4 regions of the Kitasatospora sp. NPDC101155 genome follow, and region 2 is predicted to be linked to each of the others. Evidence: riboswitches for the same ligand, from Rfam matches in the RefSeq annotation. Region 2 holds a riboswitch; each other region holds the start of a gene.
The links. Region 2 has a riboswitch for magnesium ahead of ACIRYZ_RS12605 (magnesium transporter MgtE N-terminal domain-containing protein). Riboswitches for the same ligand answer to the same signal wherever they lie in the genome.
Positions count from the first base shown of each region.

Region 1: linked by a shared signal. The riboswitch ahead of ACIRYZ_RS07715 (NRAMP family divalent metal transporter) and the one ahead of ACIRYZ_RS12605 (magnesium transporter MgtE N-terminal domain-containing protein) in region 2 are both predicted to bind magnesium.
Region 3: linked by a shared signal. The riboswitch ahead of ACIRYZ_RS31970 (NRAMP family divalent metal transporter) and the one ahead of ACIRYZ_RS12605 (magnesium transporter MgtE N-terminal domain-containing protein) in region 2 are both predicted to bind magnesium.
Region 4: linked by a shared signal. The riboswitch ahead of ACIRYZ_RS41020 (NRAMP family divalent metal transporter) and the one ahead of ACIRYZ_RS12605 (magnesium transporter MgtE N-terminal domain-containing protein) in region 2 are both predicted to bind magnesium.

Region 1 is NZ_JBIWPN010000004.1:214,741-222,148, forward strand. It holds gene ACIRYZ_RS07695 (methylmalonyl-CoA mutase family protein) at 1-934, opposite strand, end outside; gene ACIRYZ_RS07700 (NlpC/P60 family protein) at 1,264-2,334, shown strand; gene ACIRYZ_RS07705 (M56 family metallopeptidase) at 2,626-3,510, opposite strand; gene ACIRYZ_RS07710 (BlaI/MecI/CopY family transcriptional regulator) at 3,507-3,842, opposite strand; M-box (ykoK) riboswitch at 4,070-4,246, shown strand; gene ACIRYZ_RS07715 (NRAMP family divalent metal transporter) at 4,605-6,269, shown strand; gene ACIRYZ_RS07720 (MgtC/SapB family protein) at 6,373-7,107, shown strand; gene ACIRYZ_RS07725 (YoaK family protein) at 7,154-7,408, shown strand, end outside.
Region 2 is NZ_JBIWPN010000007.1:10,969-18,376, reverse strand. It holds partial or broken gene ACIRYZ_RS12620 (beta-ketoacyl-ACP synthase 3) at 1-500, shown strand, start outside; gene ACIRYZ_RS12615 (DUF6081 family protein) at 604-1,623, shown strand; gene ACIRYZ_RS12610 (NRAMP family divalent metal transporter) at 1,890-3,209, opposite strand; gene ACIRYZ_RS12605 (magnesium transporter MgtE N-terminal domain-containing protein) at 3,206-4,573, opposite strand; M-box (ykoK) riboswitch at 4,881-5,058, opposite strand; gene ACIRYZ_RS12600 (hypothetical protein) at 5,487-5,669, shown strand; gene ACIRYZ_RS12595 (cysteine hydrolase) at 5,729-6,328, opposite strand; gene ACIRYZ_RS12590 (MFS transporter) at 6,389-7,408, opposite strand, start outside.
Region 3 is NZ_JBIWPN010000029.1:22,150-29,557, reverse strand. It holds gene ACIRYZ_RS32000 (ABC transporter permease) at 1-754, opposite strand, end outside; gene ACIRYZ_RS31995 (glyoxalase) at 837-1,205, opposite strand; gene ACIRYZ_RS31990 (hypothetical protein) at 1,202-1,693, opposite strand; gene ACIRYZ_RS31985 (winged helix-turn-helix domain-containing protein) at 1,748-2,188, opposite strand; gene ACIRYZ_RS31980 (hypothetical protein) at 2,235-2,483, opposite strand; gene ACIRYZ_RS31975 (hypothetical protein) at 2,556-2,843, opposite strand; gene ACIRYZ_RS31970 (NRAMP family divalent metal transporter) at 2,947-4,596, opposite strand; M-box (ykoK) riboswitch at 4,942-5,119, opposite strand; gene ACIRYZ_RS31965 (YhgE/Pip domain-containing protein) at 5,303-6,604, shown strand; gene ACIRYZ_RS31960 (LysR family transcriptional regulator) at 6,649-7,408, opposite strand, start outside.
Region 4 is NZ_JBIWPN010000059.1:26,344-33,751, reverse strand. It holds gene ACIRYZ_RS41025 (lanthionine synthetase C family protein) at 124-1,518, shown strand; M-box (ykoK) riboswitch at 1,758-1,933, opposite strand; M-box (ykoK) riboswitch at 2,367-2,540, shown strand; gene ACIRYZ_RS41020 (NRAMP family divalent metal transporter) at 2,870-4,519, shown strand; gene ACIRYZ_RS41015 (hypothetical protein) at 4,579-4,842, shown strand; gene ACIRYZ_RS41010 (VOC family protein) at 4,931-5,317, shown strand; gene ACIRYZ_RS41005 (NRAMP family divalent metal transporter) at 5,512-7,308, shown strand.

The DNA of each region.
Region 1 (7,408 bases), on a different contig from region 2:
GCTGGCGCTGCGCCGAGGCCTCGGCGGAGGCGCCGGACACCTCGGCCACGCGAGCCCACAGGCGGCGCGCGGCACGGAACTTGGCGATGGTCAGGAACTGGTCGGTGTCCGCGGCGTAGCGAAACTCCAGCTGGCCGAGCGCCTCGTCCACCGACAGCCCGGCGGCGGTCAGCGCGCGCAGGTAGGCGACGCCGGTGGCCAGCGAGCAGCCCAGCTCCTGGGCGGGGGAGGCGCCGGCCTCGTGGTACGGCAGGGCGTCGACGGTGAGGGCCCGGACGTTCGGGTGGTCGGCGGCGCAGCGGGCGGCCAGCGCGGTGGCCGCGGCGAGCAGCGCGTCGGTGCGGGCGGCGTCGCCGGTGCGGGCCTGGAGGCCGAGCGGGTCGGCGCCGAGGTTGCCGGCGGCGGAGGCGGGGGAGACCTCGTGCTCCTCGTACAGTTTGAACAACTGCTCGGCGGCGTCGGCGAATTCGGGGCCGGCGTCGAGCGCCACGGCGGCCAGGTCCAGGTACACGCCGGCGAGCGCCTCGGGCAGGGCCGTCACCGGCAGGCCCGCGGCGCCCAGCTCCAGCCAGAGCGAGCCGACGCCGTTCTCCAGGTCCGCGAGGACCGCCTCGTTGGTGCGCCGCCGGTCGGGGTCGGCGTGCCGCTGCCGAACGTCCCACCCGGCGACGGCGGAGCCCTGCGGCCGCCCGCCGCGGACGAACGGCGGGAAGCCGGGGTAGCCGGGCTCGGCCGAACTGTCCTCGGCGGTGTACAGCGGGCGGGCGCGCAGGCCGTCCTGGAGTGCGGTGCTGAGCGCCCGCTCGGCGGCGGCGCCGTCCTCGGGCTGGGCACCGGACTTGCGCAGCACGCCCTCGACGAGCTGCTGCCACTGCTCACGGTGCGCGGCCGGGAACTCGGCAGCGAGGGGGAGCCCTTCGGGCGGGACCTTCATGTCCGCAGGTTAGCGCCCGTTTGCATACCCGCAAGAGGGGAGGCGTGTGTGACCTTGTTCTCGATTTGGCGAAGCTTTAGCACTCCGCTGGGTGACGAGTGTCAGAACGGGTGTCAAGGCAGGTGTCACGGGGTGGCGTGACGGGTGACGCAACGCCGGTGCCACGGTACGCGATCGATCGCCCGGCAGTGCCCGGATGGGGGATTGCGGAACCCCGCCACTCATCTATTAAGTTACTTCGAAGAAGGCGGGCAGGGGCGGCATCCCCCGTACGCCCCTGCCCGCTCTTCGTCGTCCCCTTTGCGTCCCCCGAAGGAGATCCCACCGCGATGGGAAAGCGCCGCAAGCCCAGCCCCCCGAGCCGGGCCCGCCTGGCGGTCCTCACCACGGCCATGGCCGGCGGCGCGGTGCTCGCCTCCGGCACCGCCCATGCCGAGCCCGCCCCGAGCCTCGCCACCGTCAAGGAGCAGGTGGACAAGCTCAATGAGGAGGCCGAGCAGGCCATCGAGCAGTACAACGGCTTCCAGGGCAAGCAGCAGAAGCTCCAGGGCGACGCCAACAAGATCCAGGAGAAGGTCGCCCGCGGCCAGGAGGCGATGAACGAACTGCGCACCCGGCTCGGCGGGGTGGCCGCCGACCAGTACCGCAGCAACGGCATCGACCCGTCCGTCCAGCTGATGCTCGACTCCGACCCGGCCGCCTACCTGGAGCGCGTCTCGGCGCAGAACCAGGTCGCCGACACCCAGACGGCCCTGCTCAAGCAGGCCCAGGAGGAGCAGCGCAAGCTCGACCAGGACCGCACCGAGGCCACCGCCACCCTCGCCCAGCTGGACTCCGTCGGCACCGAGCTCGCCGAGAGGAAGAAGCAGATCCAGGCCAAGCTCGCCCAGGCCCAGGCCATGCTCAACAAGCTCAGCGCCGAGGACCGCGCCAAGGTCAACGCCCAGCAGTCCGCGGAGAAGGCCAGGGCCGAGGCCCAGAAGGCGGCCGCCGCCGACCGGGCCTCCCGCTCCACCCAGCGCCCCGACCTGAACGCCCCGGCCCCGCCCGCCGGCGGCCGCGCCGCCGCCATCGTCGGTTTCGCCTACGCCCAGCTCGGCAAGCCCTACGGCTGGGGCGCCACCGGCCCCAGCAGCTTCGACTGCTCCGGCCTCACCGGCGCCGCCTACCGCGCGGCGGGCGTCAAGCTCTCCCGGATGTCCCAGGACCAGTGGAACGACGGCCCCCGCGTCGCCCGCGCCGACCTTCAGCCCGGCGACCTGGTCTTCTTCTACGGCGACATCCACCACGTCGGCATCTACATCGGCGACGGCAAGATGATCCACGCCCCCCGCACCGGCAAGAACGTCGAGGTCCTCCCCATCGACGCCATGCCCTACGTCGGCGCCGTCCGCCCGTAAACCCTTCCGCCCCGGCGGCCCCGTCAACCCCTGCGCGCGGCCGTCGGGGTGGGGCCGCAGAACGATCGGAGGACGTTCCGTCCGGCCGGAAGCGGCCTCAACTGAGCGGACCGGTCGAAACGTTGCCCAGAGGGTGGCCGGGCGCTCCGACAGCGCCGACCGCGATCACCCGGGCGCTCCGACAGCGTCGGCCGCGATCACCCGGGCGCCCGCGGCGGTAGTCCCGGTCGCCGCCGAGACGCGAGAAGGCTGGGGCGTACCTGCGCCGCCGCTGGGTACTGGTGGAACGACCTACGGGTGCGGCGCGCAGGCCAGCAGGTACGGCAGCACCGGCAGTGCCGACACCGCCAGCCACCCGGCCAGTTGGCGCCGCCGGCCGCCGCCGGGCCGCGCCAGCCGACGGACCCGGGTCAGCACCCCGGTGGACGCCGCCCCCAGGGACCCACCCGGAGCCGGACCGGACGTGGCCAACGCGCAGAGCGCCGAGGCCAGTTCGCCCCGCGACACCTTCGCCAGCGCCGCGTCGTCCGCCGCCATCTCCAGCAGCAGCGCCACCTCGGAGCGCCCCAGCCGGGCCAGCGGCAGCGGCCCGAGCAGCAGCGCGAAGGTGTCGGCGGGCAGCCGGAACAGGTGGTGGCGGCCGCGGATGTGCCCGTGCTCGTGCGCGACGGCCGCGGCGAGCTGCCGCTCGTCGAGCAGTCGCAGCGCCCCGCGCGACAGCACGACCCGGGAGCGACGCCCGGGCAGGCAGTAGATCGTCGGGTGGGCGTGCTCCAGCACCAGCGCGCCCCAGCGCCGGTCCCGTACGGCGACCACGTCCAGCACCGCCCGGTGCCGCCGCCGGGCCCGCCCGGCCCGGGCGCCGACCGCGGCCAGCGCGAGGGCGAGCAGCGCCCCGGCTGCGGCCGGCAGCCACCAGCCATGGGTGTGCGGCACGACCGGCCCGGCCGGTTCGAGGTGGGGGAGCAGTCCGAGCAGCCCGGCCGGCTCGTGGGCGGCGGGCTCCAGCGCGTGGTGCGCGGCGAGCACCAGGGCGACGGTGAAGGAGGCCATCAACGCCAGCCACAGCGCCGCGCCCAGGGTCGGACGGGTTTGGAGCCGGGTGGAGCCGGCCAGCCGGCGGGGCAGCAGGACGCCGGTCACGGCCAGGTAGAGGCCGAGCAGGGCGAGCGTCACTCGGCGTCCCGGGCCTTGACCTGTTCGAGGGCGGCGAGCAGGGCGGAGGCCTCGTCCCCGCTGATCCGGTCGACGAAGCGCAGCAGCGCGCCGGCCCGGTCCGGGGTGGTCTCCAGCGCCTGGTGCATCAGCTCGGCGGTGTACACCTCGCGGGTGCAGGTCGGTTCGTACACCCAGGCGCGGCCGACCTTGTCCCGGCGCAGCCAGCCCTTGGTGTGCAGGATGTCGGCGACGGTGGTCACCGTGGTGTACGCGACCGGCCGCTGCCGCTGGAGGTCGTCGACCACCTCGCGCACCGTGGCCGGACGGCCCCAGGACCAGAGCCGGTCCATGATCTCGGCCTCCAGATCGCCGAACCCCCGTAGCACCGCCGTGGTCTCCCTTGCCGAACCGACCGCCGGCGCCCTTCGCCCGCTGGAACGCGGCCCATGCTACGGCGGGTGCCGGGCGCGAGAGGGTGAAGGGAGTGCGCTTGGTCAAGGTTCTACAAAGGTGTAGCGGATCGGCCGAAAACGTGATTGGGCCGTTCGTGGCGGGTCTATGCTTGGGGAGGTTTGAAAAGGCACCTCGTTCGGTGAGGCGTCTTCACGGACACAGGCCACTGACCCGACGACGTCGAGAGACGCCCAGGTTCAGGACAGGTCTTCCCGACTTAAGGGTTGACCCCAAGTGGCTTCCGGCCAGGCAGGCTGGACACGCCGTGGAGTGCCAAAGCTCTGACGAGTTGGGGTGTACCGGTCCATTCGGGGCCGGTGTGCTCCTTGCCGTGTCGTGATGCGGCGCACAGACGGTGCGCCCCCGACCGGGAGGAGGTGGGAGACATGGACTGTCCTAGTCCGGGCCACAGTTGCCCCTGCCCCCGCATGCTCTCGAACACCTCCGGCACGCGGTAACAACCTTCCCTGCGCGTTCACCCGGTGCTTCGTCCCGCGCTCAACCATGCCTGGACGCAAGCCGCCTGACGCATCCTCATGCCCGTACGGCCGCCGCCGCTCAGCGTCGCCGTGTGGAGCGGATGCCGTGCGCTCGCAGGGAGGATCGCTGCTGCGTGCCCCCTGTCGCCCCCTCCAGGAAGGGGGCAGGGAGGCCCCGCCATGACCAACGTGATGCTGGACCCGAAGGTTTCCACGGTCCCCACCGCTCCCACCGCCCAGTCCGCCGTGCTCGACGACGCCCACGTCGGCGACATCAGGGGCGCGCTCGGCACCATCAAGCTGGACGACAACGCCCCGCGCCAGGGTCTGTCCGCGAAGCTCAAGACGCTGCTGGCGATCGTCGGCCCCGGCCTGATCGTGATGGTCGGCGACAACGACGCCGGCGCCTTCTCCACCTACGGCCAGGCCGGCCAGAACTACGGCACCCAGCTGCTGTGGACGCTGGCCCTGCTGATCCCGGTGCTCTACGTCAACCAGGAGATGGTGCTGCGCCTGGGCGCCGTCACCGGCGTCGGCCACGCCCGCCTCATCCTGGAGCGGTTCGGCAAGTTCTGGGGCGCGTTCAGCGTCATCGACCTGTTCCTGCTGAACGCGCTGACCCTGGTCACCGAGTTCATCGGCGTCACGCTGGCGGCCGGGTACCTGGGCCTGCCCAAGGTCGCCTCGGTCATCCTGGCGGCGGCGATCATCATCGCCTCGGCCTTCACCGGCTCCTTCCAGCGCTTCGAGCGCGTCGCCATCGCCCTGTGCGTGGGCTCGCTGCTGCTGGTGCCGATCTACTTCATGGTCCACCCCAAGACCTCGCAGATGACCCACGACTTCGTGGTGCCGCAGATGCCGGGCGGTTCCGGCCAGCTCGCGGCCGTCATGCTCGTCATCGTCTCGATCGTGGGCACCACCGTCGCCCCGTGGCAGCTGTTCTTCCAGCAGTCGTACGTCATCGACAAGCGGATCACGCCGCGTTTCATGAAGTACGAGAAGGTCGACCTGTGGATCGGCATCGCGATCGTGATCATCGGCGCCGCCGCGATGATCGGCTTCACCGCCGCCGCCTTCGCGGGCACCGACGGCTTCGGCCAGTTCTCCGACGCGGCCGCCGTGGCCAAGGGCCTGGAGGACAAGGCCGGCCACCTGGTGGGCGTGCTGTTCGCCATCGCGCTGCTGGACGCCTCGATCATCGGCGCCTTCGCGGTGTCCCTGTCCACCGCCTACGCCATCGGCGACGTCTTCGGCATCAAGCACTCGCTGCACCGCGGGGTCAAGGGCGCCAAGGGCTTCTACGCGGTCTACGCCGGCCTGGTGGTGGTCGCCGCGGCGATCACCCTGCTGTCGAACGACTACATGCAGGGCCTGATGACCCAGTTCGTGCAGGTGCTGGCCGGCGTGCTGCTGCCTTCCGCGACGGTCTTCCTGCTGCTGCTCTGCAACGACAAGGCCGTGCTCGGCCCCTGGCGCAACGGGCCGAAGACCAACGCCTTCACCTCGGCGGTGGTCGGCGTGCTGGTCATGCTGTCGCTGATCCTGACCGCGGCCGTGGTCTGGCCGGACATCAGCTCGGACGCGATCCTGTGGATCATGGCCGGCTGCGGCGTGGCGGGTGTGCTCGTCGCCGGGTACTTCTTCACCTTCGGCCGCCGCGGCACCAAGGAGGACCCGATCGACCGCACGGACCGGGAGAACTGGCGGATGCCCCCGCTGGAGACGCTGAGCCGCCCGGTGATGTCCACCGCCCGCAAGATCGGCATGGGCGCCCTGCGCACCTACCTGCTGATCGCGATGGTCATGGTCATCATCAAGATCGTGCAGACCGCGCTGAACCACTGAGCCACCGATCGAAGCCCGTACGGACGGGTGGTGGGCAGCGGCTCGCCACCCGTTCGTTTCCTTTTCCCGCGTTCCCCGTGATTCCTCTGGAGGAGGTGCCGTCGTGCACACCCTGACCACCGTCGAGTTCCTGGTCCGGCTCGCCACCGGCGTCGCCTGCGGCGCACTGATCGGCGTCGAGCGCCAGTGGCGGGCCCGGATGGCCGGCCTGCGCACCAACGCCCTGGTCGCCGCCGGCGCCACCCTGTTCGTGCTCTACAGCGAGGCGGTCGGCGACACCGGCAGCCCCACCCGGGTCGCCTCGTACGTCGTCTCCGGCATCGGCTTCCTGGGCGGTGGCGTCATCCTGCGCGACGGCGCCGGCGTGCGCGGCCTCAACACCGCCGCCACGCTCTGGTGTTCGGCCGCCGTCGGGGTGCTGGCCGCCTCCGGCAAGCTGGAGCTCGCCGGCCTCGGCGCGCTCGCCGTGCTCGCCGTCCACCTGGTGCTGCGCCCGGCCGGCCGGGCGCTCGACCGGGCCCCGCAGTCCGGCAGCGACCCGGACTCCACCTGCCGGGCCACCGTCCACCTGGAGTGCGACCGCAAGTCCGAGACCCACATCCGCGCCCTGCTGCTCCAGGCCCTGGCCGCCTCCGGCCTCGCCCCCACCGGCCTGCGTGCCCGCCGCACGGAACAGGGCGACGCCACCAGCCTGCGCGCCACCGTGGCGATCACCGGGCAGGTGACCCCGGCCCTGGAGCAGGTCGTCACCCGGCTGTCGCTGGAGCCCGGGGTGCGGGACCTGCACTGGCACCTGGACGAGGAGTCGGACGAGTCCGGCAGCCCGGCGCTCGCCTGAGGGAGTAGAACGGAAGGACCGTCACGCGAACCGCCCGGGAGGCCCGATGCTGAAACCCGACCCCGAGCACGGGCCGCTGGTGCCGATGCTGCTGGTGCTGACCGTGGTCACCGGGATGGTGGACGCGGTCAGCTACCTCGAACTCGGGCACGTCTTCGTCGCCAACATGACCGGCAACGTGGTCTTCCTCGGCTTCGCCCTGGCCGGCGCCGCGAACCTCTCCGCCACCGCCTCACTCGCCGCCCTCGCCGTGTTCCTGCTCGGCGCCCTGGCCGGCGGCCACCTCGCCCGGCACCTGCCC
Region 2 (7,408 bases):
GGGCGCTGGTGATCGGGGCCGACATCTGGTCCACCCGGCTGAACCACGACGACCGGGCCTCCGCGATCATCTTCGGCGACGGCGCCGGCGCGGCGGTACTGCGGGCCGGCGACCCGGACGAGCCGGGCGCCTTCCAAGGCTTCGACCTCGGCAGCGACGGCGGGCACCACGACCTGGCGCTGCTCGCCGTCGGCGGATCCCGGCAGCGCTCCTACCGGCAGCCGCCGAGCGAGCAGGACAACCTGCTCGCCATGCGCGGCAAGGAGCTGTTCTCGCACGCGGTGGAGCGGATGAGCTCCTCCTCGGCGACGTTGCTCGACCGGATCGGCTGGACCGTCGACGACGTCGACTGGTTCGCCGGCCACCAGGCCAACTCCCGTATCCTGTACGCCATCTCCGACCTGCTGACGGTGGAGCGCGAGCGGGTCCTGCTGCACATCGACCGGGTCGGCAACACCTCGGCGGCCTCCATCCCGCTGGCGCTCACCCACGCCGGCGCGGCCGGGACCTTCGGGGTCGGCGACCGCATCCTGTCCACCGCCTTCGGCGTCGGGCTCGCCCCGAATCCCCGGAACCCCAAGACCCCGAAAGGTACTTGCTGCTATGCGCCCGATCAGGCGTCTCGTCCGCGCCGCCCCCGCCCAGGCCCAGGCCCAGGCCGCGGACCTCACCACCAGCACCGTCTTCACCGACAACTTCCAGAACGGCTTCGACACCTCCAGCACCGGGAAGTGGCAGCTCTGGCCCGCGCCCGGCATGCCGAGCGGCGACGGCATCCCCAGCACGGACGCGAACGGCCTGCACGTGATACCCAGCGGCACCGACCCGGCCACCGGGAACCCGGCGTTCGCCTTCACCACCGCCCAGCAGACGGCCGGCGGCGCGGGCGACCGCGACCACACCAAGTGGCTGTCCTTCGCCAACCACAACTCCACGGCGGGCTTCGCCGGTTACGACACCCCGGCCAACGGCCGCTGGACCTGCGACGCCAACCTCTCGGTGACCACCCGCAAGACCGAGGCCAACCCCTTCGGCGCGAACGTCACCGACCCCCAGTCCGACCTCCGCCTCGCCAACGGCGCGATGGTGGTGGCCGACCTGGAGACAGGCGTCCTGATGGACTTCCACGTCACCAACAACACCGTGTACGCCTGGTACGAGCGGCTGCGCTACCCCAACACCACCTACTCGGCCTTCGCCTACGCGGTGCCGGTGGCGACCATCTCCAAGGGCGCGTCCCTCAACTACCAGATCCAGCTGGACAACAGCCGCACCCGCGCCACCTGGAAGATCAACGGCATCCCGGTCTACAGCGTCACCGACCTCGGCGCCCGCCCGACCGACCGCTCCCACCTGGTCACCGACCACGGCGGCACCGACCAGACTGTCGCCCCGCGCCAACTCCTCTGCGGCCTCGGCACCTTCACCATCATGGACGGCGCCGGCCAGGACGGCCGCGGCCTGGTCCAGCTGGACACCACCCCGGGCTACTACTACGCCCCGCCGGCCGGCCAGCCCACCCCGCAGACCTTTGTCGACACCGCCAGTCCGGCGAGCAGCCGGCTCTGGGGCCAGGGCGCCGAGATCGCCTCCTCCTACCTGACCATCACCACCGCCCAGTAGCCCCTGGGCCTGTCCTACGGGCCCGGCAAGGACCCGCGGGACAGGCCCGGCGCACGGCCCGGAACCCGTACCGGCAGCAGCTGGCCGCCGCCTACGCGGGGCTCCCGCCCGACCTCGCGCCCCTCGCGTACGAGCACGGTCCCGAACTGGCCGAGCTCATTGCCCGCGACCTCTCCCGCGGGCGGTGACGACCGACGGCCCCCGATGTCCGACGACGGGGCCGTCGGTCATCGGGGGCCGTCGTGGCGGGCCCGCGGGGGAGGGCGTCAGCCGATGCCGAACCAGCCGAGGACGGTCTGGATGAGCAGGATCGTCGACATGACGGCCACCCCGACCACCACGACGGTGGCGGCCACGCGGTAGCGGGGGGTGTTGGCCGCGTCGCCGAGGACGGAGCGGCGGTTGGTGAGGACCAGGAGATAGACCAGGACGATCGGGCTGATCAGGCCCTGCAGGACCTGGGTGCCGATCAGCAGCTGGATGACGTCCACCGGGGTCATCGCGACGACCGCGCCGAGGACGATCTGCGCGGTGAACACCCCGAGGAACAGCGGGGCGTCACGGAAGCTGCGGGAGACGGAGCGCTCGACGCCGGCGGCCTCGCCGATGGCGTAGCTCGCCGAGAGCGGCACCACCGCGCCGGCCAGGGCGGAGGCGCCCAGCAGCCCGAAGGCGAACAGCAGCTCGGCGCCGTGCCCGGCGACGGGCTTGAGCGCCTCGGCGGCCTGCGCGGCGGACTCCAGCGGGCCGGTGCCGCCGATCGCGGCGGCGGTGGCGATGATGATGGTCAGGCTGATCACACAGGCGAACACCGCGCCGAGGACGGCGTCGGCCCGGATCAGCTTGTAGTCGGCGGGCTTGGCGCCGCGGTCGACCACGCCGGCGGCGGCGTAGAACTGCATGTACGGGCTGACGGTGGTGCCGATCAGGGCGACGGCCAGCAGGATGAAGTCCTTGCTGGCCTCCACGTGCGGGATGACCAGGTGCTGGCCGACCTGTCCCCAGTCCGGGTGGCCGAGGACCATGGCGACCGGGTAGGCGAAGAACGCCAGCGACATCACCAGGAAGATCCGCTCGGCCCACTTGTACGAGCCGAACAGCACCAGCGACCAGAGCAGCACGGCGGACGGCGGGATGACCGCCCACTTGGGCACGCCGAGCAGTTCGAACGCGGCGCCGATCCCGGCGAACTCGCTGACCACCAGGCCGGTGTTGGCCAGCAGCAGGCAGAACACCGCGAGGGCGGTCAGCCGCAGGCTGAACTGCTCGCGGATCAGCGCGCCCAGACCCTTGCCGGTGTGGGCGCCGAGCCGGACGGCCATCTCCTGCACCATGACCAGGGCGACGGTGACCAGCACCATGAAGAACAGCGTGCCGTAGACGTACTGGGAGCCGGCGCTGGCGTAGGTGGCGATGCCCGCGGCGTCGTTGCCGGCGTTGGCGGCGACCAGTCCGGGGCCGGCCACCATCGCGATCGCGGCCAGTCGGCGCAGGCCCTTGCGGCAGCCGGGGCGCCCCGGGGCGGACGGCACGGGCGCCGCGGCGGCGTCCGGACCGGCGTCGAGGGTGTCGAGGTCGCGGGTCACTTGAGGAGCCTCCGGAAGTGCAGGCGCCCGCGCTCGGGCAGCAGCGAGTCGAGGATGTCGTCGGCCAGGACCCGGCCGAGGGGGCAGTCGGAGTCGTCGACCACGAGCAGGGAGGTGGCCCGGGCCGCGACCAGTTGGTCGGCGGCCTCGGCGAGGCGGGTGTCGGGCCGGACGGTCACCGGCGGGCCGAACTGGTCCAGCCAGGCGACCAGGTCGCCGATCACCGAGGTGTCCTCGGCCACCGCCAGGTCGAACAGCGGGATGTCGGCGAGCAGCCGGCCCTGGTCGTCCAGCACGGTGACCGCGTCGATGTCGGTGCGGTGCTCGGCCTGGGCGGCGAGCTCCGCCCGTACCTCGGCGACGGTGTGCGCGGGGCCGGCGGTGACCAGCAGGGTGGTCATCGCGCCGCCGGCGGTGCCCTCCCGGTGGGTGAGCAGGGAGCGCAGCTCGGCCGCCTCGGGCTCGGGCATCCGGGCCAGCAGGGTCTCGCGCTCGCCGGGCGCGAGGTCGCGCAGGGCGTCGGCGGCCTCGTCCGGCTCCATCTCGTCGACGAGCCGGGCGGCGTGCTCGGGCGGCACCTCGCGCAGCAGGTTCTCCAGCTCGGCGGGCTCCATCTCCTCCAGCGCGTCCGCGGCGTGCTCCGGCTCCAGCCAGCCCAGCAGCTGCTGGCGTTCGTGCCGGCCGAGGTCCTCCAGGATGTCGGCGAGGTCGGCCGGGCGCAGCCGGTGCAGCGCGGAGCGGGAGGCGCGCAGCCGCACCTCGGCCGGCCCGTGGGTGGCCTGCTCGCCGAACGGGGCGACGGACTGCCAGTCCAGGACGCGCTCCGGGGTGGGGCGGATCTGCCAGCGGCGCGGGCCGAGCCGGCGCAGCAGGGTGGGCAGCGAGACGTCGACCCCGACCAGGACGGTCCGGGCGGCCAGCGGGGCCAGGTAGAGGTCGGCGGCGCGGGTGACCTGGACGCCGTCGACGTCGACGAGCTGGTGGTCCAGCACGTCCCGGGCAAGCAGCACCTCGCCGGGGCGGCGGTTGAACTCGCGCAGGTCCAGACGGGCGGTGCGCAGCCGGACCTGCCCCGTCATGATCCGGTCGACGGCGTCGGCGGCGATGAAGGTGCGGCGGCGGCCTATCCGGATGATCAGCCCGGTGACCGGCGGGTACGGCTCCGTGCCGTAGAGGCGCGCGACCACGTCGACGACCCGGCCCACCTCTTCCCCGGCCTGGTTGGCGACCGGCCCGCCGACCAGCCCGGCGACGGAGACCAGCGAGGACCGGACGGTCCGGGTGACGGCGGTACGGCGCTCGGCGGCGACGGTGCGGTCGCGCAGCCGGGCGGTGGCGGAGTTGAGCAGGGTGGTGGCAGCCATGGTGGGGACCCCCTTGCCCCGGCAGGACGGGGCATCGGGCCGCCCGGCGGCGCGCCACCGCCGACGCTGACCGCGCGAACCGCTTCCAGGCATGCGCCAGGGCCGCCCGGGCCGGGGCGGCCCGGAGGGCGGAGCGGACCGGATCGGTCAGGGAAGGAGGGGGCGCCTCGGACGACTGAAGGACGGCGAGGACGACATCGGATTGGGCCGACTATGGCCAGGACTTCCGTCCATCACGCCTCCTCCCGATTTCGGCCGCGCATCGAGGTCGCGGCGGCACGGCAGGGGGAGACCGACGTCACCGCCCGGTGCACCCCCACTCGTCAGAGCTTTGGCACTCCACGGCGTGTCCCTGTCGATACCGACGGGAAGCCACTTGGGGTCACCCCTTGAGCCGGGGAGACCTGTCCTGATCCGGAGCGTCTCTCGACGGGTGGGATCAGTGGCCTGTGTCCGTGAAGACGCCTCACCGAACGAGGTGTCTGTTCAAATCCGCCCCAGGATAGGACGCTGTCGCCCTTCCGGCGTAATCCTTGACCGGAGCTTGACCCTGAGCTGACCAGCGGGGGAGCCGCCCGGCGCACGGTCGGGTGCGGACTGTCGCCCTTCGGTCGGCGACCGCCGGGGAGCCGAACTAGTTTATGGCCGGGCCCCGGTGACGGGGAATCCGACCGACGCGTGGGCCCGGGAATCCGACCGACGCGTGGGCCCGGGAATCCGGCCGACGCGCGGGCCCGGCTTCCTTCGGCGGGTGAGGCGGTCTCACCTGATCGGGCGGTCCTCGCCGCCCGGTGTGCGCCCGGCGTGCGCCTCGCGCGCCCGGCGGATCGCGACATGCGTTAGCACTCTGCGTGTCTCTCGGCAACGGAAAGTAACTGCCATCCCTGGGGTTGCTCCGCTGGTCGCCACCCAGGTGAAGGGCGATCCGGACGTCCTCCGGCACGCCGGTCCGACCTTCGAGTTCCACCGACTGCCCGCCACCGGAAAGAAGCTGCACCTGATGGGGCTCTGCGACGCCGCCATGGTGCACTTCCCGCAGCTGGGCGGCGACAACAGCGTGCGCTGGCTGATCGGCAAGCTGCCGGACGAGCTCTGAGACCGGCTGGACGGGCCCGCTCGCACCGGCGTGCGAGCGGGCCCGTCCGCGCGTCCCGGCTAGCCGGCCCGGAGCAGGGCGGGCAGCGCGGCGGTGTCGACGAGGTGGGCCCGGGAGGGGAGGACCCGGTGGAGCAGGACGTCGTGGACTTCCGGGTCCGGGTCCGCGATGCCGTCGGACAGCACGTAGAGCCGGTAGTCGCGGTCGGCGGCGTCGAGGACGGTCGACAGGACGGCGCCGCCGGTGCTGATGCCGGCGACGACCAGGGTGGTGATGCCGCGCTCGCGCAGCTGCCGGTCGAGGTCGGTGGTGGACAGGGCGCCGAAGCGGGTCTTGCGCACGACGAGGTCGCCGTCCCGGGGAGCCAGGCGCTCGTGTACGGCGGCGGCCGGGTCCTCGTGGTGCATGGCGCGGTGCTGGGCCAGCGGTCCGAAGGACTTGTTGGCGGCCGGGATCGCGTCCCAGTCGGCCTCGGTGAAGCCGACGCGTACGTGGGCGACGGTGCCGCCCGCCGCGCGAACGTCGGCGACGGCGGCTTCCACACGATCGAGCAGGGCCTCGCGGTCCCCGCCCTCGGGCAGAGCGGCCAGGACCGCGGGCTGGCAGTCCAGGACGAGCAGGGCGGTGTGCGCGGGGTCGAGTGCGGGGGCGGTGCTCACGCGAGTGTTCTCCTTCATGCGAGGGTGCGAGTTCGTGCGGGGGTGCGACGTCATGAGGGGCTACGCGACCGTTCCGGCCCGTGCCGCGAGGTCCGGTTGCGAGGTGTGCTCGCGCCGGGGGAGCAGGAACGGGGTGGCCAGGATGAGCAGCCCCGCGACCGCGAGCGCGGTGCGCGGGCCGGTGACGTCGGCGAGCAGCCCGCCGAGCGCGGTGAGGACGGCGATGGACACCTGCTGGCCGATCGACCAGGCCGACAGGGTGCGGGCGACGAGGTGCTTGGGCGTGCGTTCGAGCCGGTAGGTGGCGAGCACCGGGGTGTACAGGCTCATGTTGATGATGATCGCCAGCTCGACGGCCATCACGGTGACGAGTCCGACGACGCCGGGACGGACGAAGACCAGGCCGATCAGCCAGACGGCGCGCAGGGTGCCCACGGTCCGGAACACCCGGTCGCGGCCGTAGCGGGCCACCACGCGGCGGGCCAGCCGGGAGCCGATGAGTCCGCCGAGACAGGGGGCGGCGAAGGCGAGGCCGTACTGCCAGGGTGCGAACCCGAGCTGGCCGAGGAGGAGCACGGCCAGCAGCGGCTCGGTGGCCATGATCAGACCGCTGACGAGCATGTTGTTGAGGTAGAGCGCCCGCAGACCGGGCTCGCCCATGATGTGCCGCCAGCCGTCGAGTACCGCGCCCGCCCGGACCGGGTCGTTGCCGGTGGGCTGCGGCGCCTCCTCCCGGCCGCGGATCGCGGTGATGCCGAGCGCGGAGAGCAGGTAGCTGAGCGCGTCGGCCACCACGGTGACGACCGGCCCGAACAGCCCGATCGCCGCCCCGCCCAGCGGTGGCCCGACCGCGATGGAGCTCCAGTTGGTGGACTCGAAGCGCGCGTTGGCCACCAGCAGGTCGTCCGGCCGGACGAGGGCCTTGAGGTAGGCGCCGCTGGCCGCGTTGAACGCGATCTTGGCGGCGGCGACCACGGCGGAGACCACGAGGAGCTGCACGAAACCGAGCAGGCCGAAGGCGTAGGCGAGTGGGATCGTCGCCATGGCCGCGAACCGGGCCAGATCCATGGTGATCATGAC
Region 3 (7,408 bases), on a different contig from region 2:
AGCCGACGCTGCCGAGGTCCCCGGCGGCGATGGCGGCGCCCGCGTAGGAGCCGACCCCGGGCAGCGCGTACCGCTGGTTGTCGACGGTGATCGCCTCGGAGGCGACCAGGAAGAACCAGCCGCCGCCGAAGCTGAGCATGCCGTTCCAGACCAGGACGATCATCCCCGAGGGCAGTTCCACCTTCCAGAACCGCGTCCACCGGCTGCACCGGAACGACCGCGACAGTTCGTCGAGTTCGCGGGGCAGCGAGACCAGCGAGTGGTAGAAGCCGAAGGTCATGTTCCACGCCTGGGACGTGAAGATGGCGAACATGGCGGCGCACTCCAGGCCCAGCATCGAGCCGGGGAACAGGGCGAGGAAGCCGGTCACCGCGACGGTGAGGAAGGCCAGTACCGGCACCGACTGGAGGATGTCCAGCGCCGGGATCAGCACCCGTTCCAGTCGGCGGCTGCGGGCGGCGGCGTAGGCGTAGCCGAAGGTGAAGACGACCGAGAGGGCGAGCGCGGCGAACATCCGCAGCAGTGAGCGCGCGGCGTAGTACGGCAGGTGGGACGGGTCGGTGGAGACGGTGGCGTCCCGGGCGGTGGCGAACCGCACCGTGGTGCCCTGCCCCACCCGCAGCGCCAGGTAGAGCAGGACCAGCACGGCGGCCGCCACCACCGCGTCCACCCAGACCGTCCGGGTCCGGCGGCGCGCGGCCCGGGGCGGCAGCGGGCCCCGGGACAGGCCCGGGGCGGACTTCAGCAAGGACATGACGGACCTCCGGCGCACAAACCCGGGCAGTCTGCTCCCTGCCGACGTCCGTATGCAAATGGACCGGTGCCGGACCGGCCGGTCAGGCCGCCGCCTCGACGAACTCCAGCAGGTTGCCGACCGGGTCGGTGGTGTAGAAGCGGCGCCGGGGCGGCAGGCTCTCGTCCCAGACCACCTGGGCGCCGAGTTCCGCGAGCCGGACCGCGAACTCGTCGATCTCGCAGACCGCCATCCCCGGGTGGGCCTTGGTGCTGGGGCGGAAGCGCTCCTCGATGCCGAGGTAGAGCCGCACCCGGCCGCCGTCGGCGGCGAACCAGCAGCCGCCGCGCCCGGTGAGCGGCTGGGGCTTGGGGATCTCCGCCATCTGCAGCACGTCGCCGTAGAAGGCGCGCAACAGGGCCTCGCTGCCGGGTGGGGCGGAGAGCTGGACGTGGTCGAGGGCCGTGATCAATGCGGCCTCCTGTCGGACGAGGTCGGAACGGACGTGGCGTGGCTCCGGGCCGCGGCTACCAGCAGCCGGGCGGTCGGGGTGGGCAGGTCCAGGTGGCGGGCGATCCACTGGGGGTCGTGCCCGTGGGTGGCGAACACCCAGGCGGTGTAGAGCCGGTTCAGCCCCGGGGCGTCGGCGGAGAGCAGGAGCGGGCGGACCTGCTCCATCGGGAAGCCCTCCAGCGAGCGGGCGCTGAACCACTGGGTGTCGTCGTCTCCGGCCCCGGCGGCGACCCGCTCGGCGGCCGGCCGGCCCGCCCGCCGGCTCTGGGCCAGCAGCAGGGCGAGCAGCAGCCCGGCCGTCGCGGCGCCGATGAGCACGCCGGACAGGAAGGGCCGCAGCGGGGCCGGGGCGAGGGCGAGGGCGGCGGTCTGGAGGACGAGCAGGAGGAGGACGCCGCACAGGGCGGTCCCTCTGCCGGTCCCGGGGAACAGGGCGGTTCTGGTCATGTGCGGCGTCCTCCTTCGGTGGTGCGGTGGGTGCGGCTGCCGGCTCGGGCGGCCTCAGGCGGCGCGGACCAGCCGGGGGTCGTACTTGTAGCCGATCTGCCGGACGGTGGCGATCGCCTCCCGGTGGCCGGGGCCGAGCTTGCGGCGGATCCGGGCTATGTGGGTGGCGATGGTGCGGGTGTCGCCGGTGTCCGGCCGGCCCCAGACCGCCTCCATCAGCTGGCGGCGGGAGTGCACCCGCAGCGGGTTGCCGACCAGGTGCGCGAGCAGTTCGAACTCCAGGTACGGCAGGTCGAGCTGCTGGCCGTCGACGGTGACGGTGCGCTGATCGGGGTCGACCACCAGTCCGGGGTCCGGGCTGATGACGGGGCGCGTGGCGGCCGGTGCGGCCGGTGCGGCCGGTGCGGGGCGCAGGTGCCGCACCGGTGCCGGGACGGCGGGGGCGGCGGCGTGGTCCGAGAAGATGGCTTCGAGCCTGGGGTAGCGCACGGCCATGGCGGAGCTCCTTCGTCGGGTCGAAACGAGTCGGGGAAGTGGTGGGTCAGAGGCCCGGGTGCCAGGAGGCTTCCAGCCGGGCCGTCCCGTTCGGGGCGGTGACGGTCCGCCAGCTGGACCGCATCGGCAACGGGCGGCCGCTCGGCACGGTCGCGGCCGGCCCGGCGACGGCCTGCAGGACGGGGTTGTCCAGCGGGCTCGCTGCCAGGCGTCGGCCCACCGCGGCGAGGGCGGCGCGCAGTCGGCCGGGGTCGGTGGACGGAAGGGCGGGCTGGAACGCGGCAACGATGGACATGGCAGGTCACCTCCGTGACGGGACAATGAAAAATGAGCAAGTGCGCCGATGTGCGCGGTAATCGATGAAGACTCAGGCAGCGGTCGCGGTGGCGGCCCGGTGATGGGCGGCGGCGTGGGCGAGGCGGTGCGCGGCGGCCGGCGGGAGGTCCGCGAAGGCGGCGAGCCAGTCCGGGCGGTGCCCCTGGCGGGCGAGCAGGTAGGCCAGGTGGACGCGCGGCTCGTACGCGGAGGCCGGGCTGTTGGGCGTGCCCGAGTGGGGGCAGGCGCCGGGGTCGTCGAGGCGGTAGGCGCGCTCGACGCCGTCGTACAGGGCGAGGCGGACGCTCGGGCAGTGGTGGAGCAGGGGGGTGGTGCGCATGGCCGTACTCCCTTCCTTCCCCCTGGTGCGGGGTGGTTGAGGGTTCCGGGTCGGGGCCGGGGGCGGCGGGGCTCATTTCGAGGCGCCGCCCCCGGCGTCCGGGTCAGTGGCTCAGGGCGGTCTGGACGATCTTGATGATGACCATGACCATCGCGATCAGCAGGTAGGTGCGCAGGGCGCCCATGCCGATCTTGCGGGCGGTGGACATGACCGGCCGCTCCAGCGTCTCCAGCGGGGGCATCCGCCAGCTCTCCCGACCGGTGCGGTCGATCGGGTCCTCCTTGGTGCCGCGGCGGCCGAAGGTGAAGAAGTACCCGGCGACCAGCACGCCCGCCACACCGCAGCCGGCCATGATCCACAGGAGCGCGTCGGAGCTGATGTCAGGCCAGACCACGGCGGCGGTCAGGATCAGCGACAGCATGACCAGGATGCCGACCACGGCGGAGGTGAAGGCGTTGGTCTTGGGGCCGTTGCGCCAGGGGCCGAGTACGGCCTTGTCGTTGCAGAGCAGCAGCAGGAAGACCGTGGCGGAGGGCAGCAGCACACCGGCCAGCACCTGGACGAACTGGGTCATCAGGCCCTGGGCGTAGTCGGTGGACAGCAGGGTGATCGCCGCGGCCACCACGACCACGCCGGCGTAGATGCCGTAGAAGCCCTTGGCGCCCTTGACCCCGCGGTGCAGCGAGTGCTTGATGCCGAAGACGTCGCCGATGGCGTAGGCGGTGGACAGCGACACCGCGAAGGCACCGATGATCGAGGCGTCCAGCAGCGCGATGGCGAACAGCACGCCCACCAGGTGTCCGGCCTTGTCCTCCAGGCCCTTGGCGATGCCGGCCGCGTCGGTGAAGTTGCCGAAGCCGTCGGTGCCGTCGAAGGCGGCGGCGCAGAGGCCCATCATGGCGGAGGCGCCGATGATCACGATCGCGATGCCGATCCACAGGTCGGCCTTCTCGTACTTCATGAAGCGCGGGGTGATGCGCTTGTCGATGACGTACGACTGCTGGAAGAACAGCTGCCAGGGGGCGACGGTGGTGCCGACGATGGAGACGATCAGCAGCATGACGGTCGCGAGCTCACCCGAGGCGCCCGGCATCTGCGGCACCACGAAGTCGTGGGCCATCTGCGAGGTCTTGGGGTGGACCATGAAGTAGATCGGCACCAGCAGCAGCGAGCCGACGCACAGCGTCACCGCGACCCGCTCGAAGCGCTGGAAGGAGCCGGTGAAGGCAGAGGCGATGATGACCGCCGCCGCCAGCACCACCGAGGCGACCTTGGGCAGGCCCAGGTACCCGGCCGCGAGTGTCACGCCGATGAACTCGGTGACCAGGGTCAGCGCGTTCAGCAGGAAGAGGTCGATGACGCTGAACGCGCCCCAGAACTTGCCGAAGCGCTCCAGGATGAGGCGGGCGTGGCCGACGCCGGTGACGGCGCCCAGGCGCAGCACCATCTCCTGGTTGACGTAGAGCACCGGGATCAGCAGGGCCAGCGTCCACAGCAGCTGGGTGCCGTAGTTCTGGCCGGCCTGGCCGTAGGTGGAGAAGGCGCCGGCGTCGTTGTCGCCGACCATCACGATCAGGCCGGGGCCGACGATCGCGAGCAGGGTCTTGAGTCTTGCTGAAAGACCCTGGCGTGGTGCGTCGTCATCGAGCTTGATGGTGCCGAGCGCACCCTTGATGTCGCCGACGTGGGCGTCGTCAAGTACCGCCGAACGCTGCGGCGGAACCTTCGAGTCGAGTGTGGCGTTGGTGGTCATGGCGTTCCTCCCGTGGGCCCCTGACAGGTGGGGCGGTTGGGGGCACGCGGCAGCAGTCCCCCCTGCGTGCGGGCACGGCGCGTCGGCGCGCGGCGGTGCGCGCCCGTTCGGGCACGGCGGAGCCGCGTGCGTGGTGCTCAGTGCTGATGCGTCGTCGGATGTACGCGCAGGGAAGGTTGTTACCGCGTGCCAGAGGTGTACGGGGTGTACGAGGACAGGCGGAGGTAGGGGCTACTGTGGCCCGGACTACTGCAATCCATGTCTCTCGCCTCCTCCCGGTCGACGCACCCCGTGGTGCGTGTCATCGACGCGGCAAGGAGTTCGCCGGCGCGCGAAGCGACCGCCGGCTCACCCCAACTCGTCAGAGCTTTGGCACTCCACGGCGTGTCCAACCCCCTTGGGCCGGAAGCCACTTCGGATCAACCCTTAGGTCGGGAAGATCTGTCCTAACCCTGGGCGTCTCTCGACGTCGTCGGATCAGTGGCCTGTGTCCGTGAAGAAGCCTCACCGAACGAGGTGCCTTCTTCAAACCTCCAGAAGCATAGACCGGCCGGAGGTCTATACTTGCGCACTTGGTAGAACCTTTACCTTTGTGAAGGGGAGCCACCCGCCCGGGTGGCGCGGGTTTGACCACCCTGCCGCCACGGAACGACTTCCCGCCGTACCCGCAGCGGCACCAGGCAGTGCCCACGACCCGAGGGGTGGCATGGCGACCACAGGCTCCCAGGGGGCTCCCCGACAGGCGAGGGCGCTGGCGCTCGCCCGGCACCCCAAGCTGTGGCTCTTCCCGAGCGTCCTGTGCGGCCTGCTGGCCGTGGTGCTCTCACTGCTCTACATGGGCGGCATCGTCAACCCGAACGGGAACCTGCACCGGCTGCCGATCGCCCTGGTGAACGCCGATCAGGGCGCGCCGCCGCCCGGCCGCCCGGTGAACCTCGGAACCGAGCTGACCCGGGCGGTGGTGGCCGGAACCCCCGACGACACCGTCGACTGGCGGCAGACCGACGACGCCGGCGTCCGCGACCTGCTCGCCTCCGGCAAGGTCTACGGCGCGCTGCTCGTGCCGGAGGACTTCACCGCGACCGTCACCAAGCTGGCCGCCGGCGGCGCCACCGAACGGCCCACCCTGACCGTCCTCACCAACCCCGGCCTCGGCAGCCTCGGCGCCTCGATGGCCGCGCAGATCGTCCAGACCGCCGCCCACCAGGCCTCGGTCACGACCGGCAAACAGCTGCTGGCCGCCCTACCGGCCTCGACCGCCCGGGGCCCGGACACCGGCGCCACCGCCCGGCTGCTGCTCGCCGACCCGATCGCCGTCACCGCCCGGGTCGGCCACCCGATCGGCGGCCACAGCGGCCTCGGCCTGAGCGCCTTCTACTACGCCCTGCTGGCCGTGCTGACCGGCTTCATCGGCGGCAACATCATCCACAACGGCGTCGACGGCGCGCTCGGCTACAGCGACAGCGAGATCGGCCCCTGGCACACCCGCCGTCCGACCGTCCCGATCAACCGCACCCAGACCCTGCTGCTCAAGATGGTCATGACGGCCGGGATCATGCTGCCCACCGCCTCCCTGGTGCTGCTCTGCACGGTCGGCATCCTCGGCATGGACGCCCCGCACCAGGCGATGCTCTGGCTGTTCGGCTACTGCGCGAGCGTGGCCGTCGGCCTCGGGGTGCAGGCGATCAACGCCGCGTTCGGCGGGATCGGGCAGCTGGTGTCCATGTTCGTCTTCATCGCGCTGGCCCTGCCCTCCTCCGGGGCGACCGTCCCGCTCCAGGCCGTGCCCGGGTTCTACCGCTTCCTCGGCATCTTCGAGCCGATGCGCCAGCTGAGCGCGGGCATCCGGGCGATCCTCTACTTCGACGCCCGGGGAGACGCCGGGCTGGCCCGCGGCTGGATCATGATCGTCGTCGGCCTGGTGCTCGCACTGGCCTTCGGCTTCGCGATGACCCGCTACTACGACCGCAAGGGCCTGCACCGCTGGACGCCTCAGCCCTCGGACTGACTCCCGTGGGCGTGCCGGTCGACCGGGCCCCGCGCGTCGAGCCGCTACGCCCCCGGCAGGCTGCCCAGGACGGCGGCGACATCCGTCCGCCGGGCCACCTCTAGCAGCGCGCGGGCCATCACCGAACCCGGCTCCCGGGCGGCGATCACCAACCCGATCGGCGCGCTGTGCACCGGCTCCACCAGCGGAACGGCCTGCATCCCCGGCGGGACGCCGAACACGTGCAGCCAGGCGTACGGCACCACGCTGGCCCAGTGACCGGTGCGCACGTGCGCGAACAGCGAGGCCACCGAGTCGGTCTCCACCCGGGGCGTCGGCTCCAGCCCGAGGCCCGTGAACACCTCGTCCAGTACCCGGCGGCCCTGCATGCCCGGGTGCAGCAGGCACAGCGGCAGCCGGGAGGCCTCCGCCCAGGTGGCGCGCGGATGCCGGGCCGGCCCGTCCGCCAGGCTGGTCAGCAGGACGTACCGTTCCTCGTACAGCGGCAGGGCGCGCAGGTCCGCGGAGCCAGGCCCGGGCAGGTAGGTGATGCCCGCGTCGATCTCGAAGTTCCGTACCTGGCGCAGCAGTTCCTCGGAGCGCAGGTTGGTGGACAGCTCCACGGCCACCAGCGGGTGGGCGGCGCAGAGTGGCCCGGTGAGCAGCGAGACGGCGCCCGAGGCGGTCGGCACGGCGCCGATCCGCAGTCGTCCGCTCAGCCCGGTGCGCAGCGCGTCCACCTCGTCCCGCAGGGCGTTTCGGTCGGCCAGGATGCGCTGCGCCCACAGCACGATCCGTTCGCCCTCGGGGGTGAGGCCCTCGTAG
Region 4 (7,408 bases), on a different contig from region 2:
GTGAATGACGCTAGAGGGCTTTTCGATATCCGTCAACCGGGGCCTTGTTGGGGGAATCTTCCGAGATTTGTGGCAAAGTGTTTTCGGGCATGCCGAAACCACGACCCGGAAGAAGGACGTGACATGAGGAATTCCATGGCGGAAAACCGCGGCCCCGGTGCCGTCGAGCAGGCAGCGGAGGAGGCGGTGGAGACCGTCGCACAGCGGCTGCGCGATCCAGAGCGGCTCGCCGCGGTCGTGTCGGCCCCGGGCAATGCCGACCCGGTGACCGGGAGGAGCCCGTGGTCAGCCGTGTCGCTGGGCGAGGGCCACGTGGGCATCGCGCTGCTGTACGCGCGGCTGGCGCGCCGGGACCGCGCCTGGCGCCAAGTGACCCACGCACACCTGTCTTCGGCCGTGTCCCGGTCCGGCGGCGGGGCTGCGGCGGACAGCCTCTACCTCGGCGCGCCCGCGCTCGCCTTCGCGGTCCGCAGCGCTGTCGCGGGTCCCGGGGACTATGCGGGCCTGCTCGCCGCGGTGGACAGGCGGGTGGAAGCGCGCGTTCGGGCACTGCTGGGGCTGGAGCGGGAGCGGCTGGCAGCGGGGCGGGAGGGGCCGGCGATGGCCGCGTACGACGTCATCGGCGGTCTGACCGGCCTCGGACGCTACCTGTTGGCCTGCGGACCGGAGCAACGGCCGCTGCTGGTCCAGGTGTTGGAGTACCTGGTCGAGCTGAGCCGGCCGCTGCGGATCGGCGGCCGGGAGCTGCCCGGATGGTGGGTGCCCGGCCCGCCCTCGCCTGTCGTGGCCGAGCAGTACCCGGAGGGGCACCTCAACCTCGGTCTGGCGCACGGCATCCCCGGGCCGCTGGCCCTGCTGGCGCTCGCCCGCCGGGAAGGGGTCGCCGTGGCGGGCGCGGACGAGGCCGTGCGCCGGATCGCGGAGTGGGTACTCGGGCACCGCAGCCACGACGGCGAGCAGGCCGGCCCTGACTGGCCGGCGTCCATCGCCGTCGACCACGTCCATCTGCCCTCCGGCGTCGACGCCGTCCCGACCCGGACCGCCTGGTGCTACGGATCGCCGGGCGTCGCCAGGGCTCTGCAACTGGCCGGCCGGGCGTTCGGCGAGCCGGGCTGGGAGGCGGAGGCCGTCCGCGCCGTCCACGCGGCGCTCGACCGGCCCCGCGAGCGGTGGGGCCTGCACGACCCCATGCTCTGCCACGGGACGGCGGGCCTGCTCCAGGTCGCCGCCCGCGTGGCCCGCGACAGCGGCGACGCGCCGCTGCTGGCGCGCCTCGCCGGGCTGGCCGAGGAAGTCGTTTCGTCCTACGACCCGGAGTCCGCATTCGCGTTCCCCGGCTCGATCCCGCCCGGCGCCGTCGCGGCCGACGGCGAGGGGGAGCGGCAGGTCCGCAGGTATGACCGGGCGGGCTTCCTGGAGGGGGCGGCCGGTGTCGCGCTCGCCCTGCTCGACCATCTGGACGGCGGTGCCGAGGAACTCGGTGGGCTGCCGTGGGACGGTGCGCTGCTGCTGGCCTAGCGGCAGGTGCGCGTCGTACGGCCTGGCGAAGCCCGCTGTCGCCGGGCCGTACGACGCGCCTTTCCGGAGGAGGGGCGGCGATGCCTCACGGAGGCGGGCGGAGGCGGGGCCGGTCAAGGGCATGGACGGGTGTCTCGTTCTTCTGGGTGCAGCAGATCCCGCCACCGGGCATGGATCGGGAAGAGCCAGGCCCGGCGGTGCGGTGCGCAGGAGGCGCGGTCGCCGCTGCGCGAGGGGTCACGACACCTCTCACGTAAGAGCTTCGGCACTGCACGGCGTGATCCGCCCGGGTGGGCGGAAGCCACTTGGGGTCACCCCTTAAGCCGAGGAGACCTGTCCTGAACCTGGGCGTCTCTCGACGTCGTCGGGTCAGTGGCCTGTATCCGTGCAGACGCCTCACCGAACGAGGAGTCGCCCGAACAGTAGAAACGTACGAGGGGCGCGCTGTCAATCGCGGCCCGATCCACCGTCAAACCCGTGTCCTTACGTCGAAAGGCCTGCCGCCACCAGGGCGTTCTCGGCAGCCGGGTTGTGCGGAGGCTTCGAGGAATTGACGGGTCATCGTCGGCGCGCTCGGCACGATCAGACGGACGACACCGGCGCGTATCGAGGCCTTCACGGCGCGCCAGGCGAAGCCCGACCCGGCCGACCGCGTCACGGGTGAGGTGTGGTTGATGCGGGGCCAGCACGTCCACGGTTCGCCGCTCTCCTGGACGGAGTTGTCCGGTCCGGGCGTGCGCTGCCGGGAGGCCTGCCACCGGTCCCGAGCGGTCCGGGCGGCGGCGTCAAGCTTTGGCAAAGCGTTCGAGTTCTGTCCGGCGAGGGGTCTATGCTCCTCGAGGTTTGAAGAGGCACCTCGTTCGGTGAGGCGTCTTCACGGACACAGGCCACTGACCCGACGACGTCGAGAGACGCCCAGGTTCAGGACAGATCTTCCCGAGTTAAGGGTTGATCCCAAGTGGCTTCCCCCACAGGGGGATTACGCCGTGGAGTGCCAAAGCTCTGACGAGTTGGGGTGAGCCGGTGGCCGTCGTGCGCCCGGTGAGCTCCTTGCCGCGTCGATGACACGCACCACGGGGTGCGTCCGACCGGGAGGAGGCGAGACATGGACTGCAGTAGTCCGGGCCATAGTTGCCCCTGCCCCCGCATGCGCTCGTTCCTCACCAGCACGCGGTAACCACCTTCCCTGCACGTACGTCCGACGTCGCGCCATGCCTGCACGCGGCTTTGCCATGCCCGCGTGGCCCCACGCGGCCACGGGCGGATGCGGCGCGCCTGCTCGCAAGGGGGATTGCTGCTGCGTGTCCTCAACTTGCCCCGTCCTGTTCCTGGGGCCCAAGGGAGGCTCGTCATGACCATCAACGCCACACTCGACCCGAAGGTTCCCGGCCCGCGCTCGGCGGTGCTGGACGACGCCCACGTCGGCGACATCAAGGGTGCCCTCGGCACCATCAAGCTCGACGACAACGCCCCGCGCCAGGGCCTGTCCGCGAAGCTGAAGATCCTGCTGGCGATCGTCGGCCCCGGCCTGATCGTCATGGTCGGCGACAACGACGCCGGCGCCTTCTCCACCTACGGTCAGGCCGGCCAGAACTACGGCACCCAGCTGCTGTGGACGCTGCTCCTCCTCGTCCCGGTGCTGTACATCAACCAGGAGATGGTGCTGAGACTGGGCGCCGTCACCGGCGTGGGCCACGCGAGACTGATCCTGGAGCGCTTCGGCAAGTTCTGGGGCGCGTTCAGCGTCATCGACCTGTTCCTCCTCAACGCGCTGACCCTGGTCACCGAGTTCATCGGGGTCACCCAGGCCGCCAGCTACCTCGGCCTGCCCAAGGAACTCTCGGTGGTCCTGGCCGCCGCGGTGATCATCGCCTCGGCGTTCACCGGCTCCTTCCAGCGCTTCGAGCGCGTGGCGGTCACGCTGTGCGTGGGCTCGCTGCTGCTGGTGCCGATCTACTTCATGGTCCACTCGAAGACCTCGCAGATGGCCCACGACTTCGTGGTGCCGCAGATGCCGGGCGGCGCGGGCGAGCTGTCCACCGTGATGCTGCTGATCATCTCGATCGTCGGCACCACCATCGCCCCGTGGCAGCTGTTCTTCCAGCAGTCGTACGTCATCGACAAGCGCATCACCCCGCGGTTCATGAAGTACGAGAAGGCCGACCTGTGGATCGGCATCGTGATCGTCGTCGTCGGCGCCGCCGCCATGATGGGCTTCACCGCCGCGGCCTTCGCGGGTACCGACGCCGCAGGCAACTTCACCGACGCCGCCGGCGTCGCCAAGGGCATCGCCGACAAGGCCGGCGAGGTCGCGGGTGTCCTGTTCGCCATCGCCCTGCTGGACGCCGCGATCATCGGCGCCTTCGCGGTGTCACTGTCCACCGCCTACGCCATCGGCGACGTCTTCGGCATCAAGCACTCGCTGCACCACGGCGTCAAGGGCGCCAAGGGCTTCTACGCGATCTACGCCGGTGTGGTGGTCGTCGCCGCCACGGTCACGCTGCTGTCCACCGACTACGCCCAGGGCCTGATGACCCAGTTCGTCCAGGTGCTCGCCGGCGTGCTGCTGCCCTCCGCCACCGTCTTCCTGCTGCTGCTCTGCAACGACAAGGCCGTCCTCGGCCCGTGGGTCAACGGCCCGAAGACCAACGCGTTCACCGCCGCGGTGGTCGGCATCCTGGTCACCCTCTCGCTCATCCTGACCGCCTCCGTGGTCTGGCCGGACATCACGGCGGGCACGATCCTGTGGATCATGGCCGCCTGCGGCGTCGTCGGCGTGCTGGTCGCCGGGTACTTCTTCACCTTCGGTCGCCGCGGCACGAAGGAGGACCCGATCGACCGCACCGGTCGGGAGGACTGGAGGATGCCCCCGCTGGAGACCCTGGAGCGCCCGGTCATGTCCGCCACCCGCAAGGTCGGCATGGGTGCCCTGCGCACCTACCTCCTGCTCGCGATGATCATGGTCATCATCAAGGTCGTCCAGACCGCCATGGGGCACTGACCCACGGCCCCGGTGTGCCTTCGGCATGCCCGCAGCCGGTCCGATGGAGGTGATCCGCCATGTCCGTCTTCACCGCGATCCACGTACCCGTGCCGCTCGCCAGGCCCCGTACCGGTCTGCGCGCCGCGCTGGCCGGTGTCATCCGCCGCCTCGCCGCGAGCCCGCTCGACCACCCGGTCCTGCACGCCGTCGCGGCTCAGGCCCCCGCCGCAGAGCCCGTGCGGATGCGTTCGCGCCGGCACGGCGTCACCGCTCCCGAGGGCACCCGGCGGCACGCCCATCGACGCCCAAGCACCCAGCGCGCTCCCGGCGACAACCGCTGACGCCGACCGCCCGCGTCGTGTCCGTCCGCCGCTTCGACCGCGGCCTCGTCCTGTGCTCGTCCATCGACCCCGAGGGGGAAGACCAATCGTGATCACCGCTCTTGACCATGTCCAGCTGCCCGCGCCGAGCGGCAGAGAGGAGGCCCTGCGCGCCTTCTACGTGGGGGTGCTCGGGATGGCCGAGCTCCCCAAGCCCCCGTCCCTGGCGAGTCGTGGCGGCTGCTGGTTCGCGGCCGACGACGGGCGCATCCGCCTGTACCTCGGCATCGAAGACGGCTTCCGGCCGACCACCAAGGTCCATCCAGGGCTGCGCGTGAGCGCGATCGACGAACTCGCATCCCGGCTGGCCCAGCACGGCGCCGCTGTGGCCTGGGACCACAGCCTTCCGCCGCAACGCCGCTTCTACAGCCAGGACCCGGCCGGCGACCTCCTGGAGTTCATCGAAGCGATCGGCGATCGGACACCCGCCCCGTAACCCGCCGCCCAGCATCAACTGCCCCACTGGACAGCCAAGTCAATCGGCCGTAGCCGGTTGCTCACCGGAATCGGCCTGCCGGCCCACGTCCCCTGCCCACCTTCATCCCGCGGCCCGCCCGGCCGTTCTTCGGCGTGCCCGGACAGAGGCGTGCCGTCGGCACGCCCGCACAGTCACCTCAGAGGAGAAGCGCGTTGGCCTTCCACACCACCGGCCCGACCCAGGGCCACCGGCCCGGCCCGAGCAAGCCGACGCCGCCGCAGGCCGCCTCCGGTGCTGCCGTCGTGGACAGCGCGCACGTCGGCGACATCGTCGGCGCGCTCGGCACCATCGAGCAGGACGACCCCGGCCGACGCGGATCGCTGGCGGAACGGCTCAGGGCTCTGCTGGTCATCATGGGCCCGGGCCTGATCGTCATGGTCGGGGACAACGACGCCGGTGGCGTGGCGACGTACGCGCAGGCGGGCCAGAACTACGGTATGAAGCTGCTGTGGACGCTGGCCCTGCTGGTCCCGGTGCTCTACGTGAACCAGGAGATGGTGGTCCGCCTCGGCGCGGTCACCGGCGTGGGCCACGCCCGGCTGATCTTTCAGCGCTTCGGCCGGTTCTGGGGGATGTTCAGCGTCGGCGACCTGATCCTGGTCAACGCGCTCACCCTGGTGACCGAGTTCATCGGCGTGTCCCAGGCGCTGGACTACTTCGGCATTCCCCAGTACGTCTCGGTTCCGCTCGCGGCGGTGCTGCTGTTCGCCGTGGTGGCCGGCGGGTCTTTCCGGCGCTGGGAGCGGTTCCTCTTCGCGCTGATGGCCGTGAACGTGATCGTGCTCCCGATGGCGCTGCTCGCGCACCCCAAGCTCGACGACACCGTGGCGGGAATCGCGCCGCAGCTCCCCGGCGGCCTCGACTCGACGCTGCTGCTGGTGATCATCGCCATCGTAGGGACCACCGTCGCACCCTGGCAGCTGTTCTTCCAGCAGTCCAGCGTGGTCGACAAGCGGATCACCCCGCGCTGGATCCACTACGCGCGAGCCGACCTGCGGATCGGCATCGCGGTCGTGATGACAGGCGCGATCGCCGTGATGGCCACCTCCGCATTCGTCTTCCAACACACGGACCTGTTCGGCCAGTTCACCGACGCCGGAGCGGTCGCCGACGGCCTCGGGACGCACGGTGGCCACACCGTCGGCGCGCTGTTCGCGGTCGTGCTGCTCGACGCCTCGCTGATCGGCGCCAACGCCGTGAGCCTCGCCACCGCCTACACCCTGGGGGACACGTTCAAGAAGCGGCACTCGCTGCACTGGAAGCTCCGCGAGGCACCGCTCTTCTACATCGGTTACGCCGTCCTGATCGGCATCGCCGCCACGATCACGCTGACCTCGGACGCCCAGGTGCAGGGCCTGATCACCCAGGGTGTCCAGGCCCTGGCCGGCGTGCTGCTGCCCTCGGCCACCGTGTTCCTGGTGCTGCTGTGCAACGACCGCCCGGTGCTCGGGCCGTGGGTCAACACCACGAAGCAGAACGTCACCGCGGGCGTCATCGTCTGGGTCCTCGTCCTGCTCTCCCTGGCGCTCACCGCCGCCACCTTCTTCCCCGACCTCACGACCACCCAACTGGCCTGCGGATTCGCGGCCGGCGCGTTCGTCGGCCTGGTCGGCGGCGTCCTCATCGTGCTCCACACGCAGTACACGGAGCAGACAGCCCGCATCGAGTCGTTCATGGCACGCCACACGAAGGGCGATGCCTTCGGCGGCGCCACGAGCGAAGCCTGGCTGATGAAGGTCCAGAACCCGGACGGCTCGCCGCTCACCAGGACGCAACGCAAGGCAGCCCTCGAACACGACCGGATGCTCTGGCGCACACCCGCCCTGGACACCCTGCCCAGGCCGCACTTCTCGGCCCTGCGAACAGCCGGCCTGCTCACCCTGCGCGGCTACCTGCTCCTCGCCGTCGTGCTGGTGATCGTCAAGACCGTCCAGATGTACGCAAGCTGAGCGGCCGGGGTGGCCAGAGCCATCCCGCCGATTGCCCGCCCACAGAGATCCTGGGCCCGGGCCCGGCAGCCGCGCCACAATGAAGGAAGGAAAGGTGATG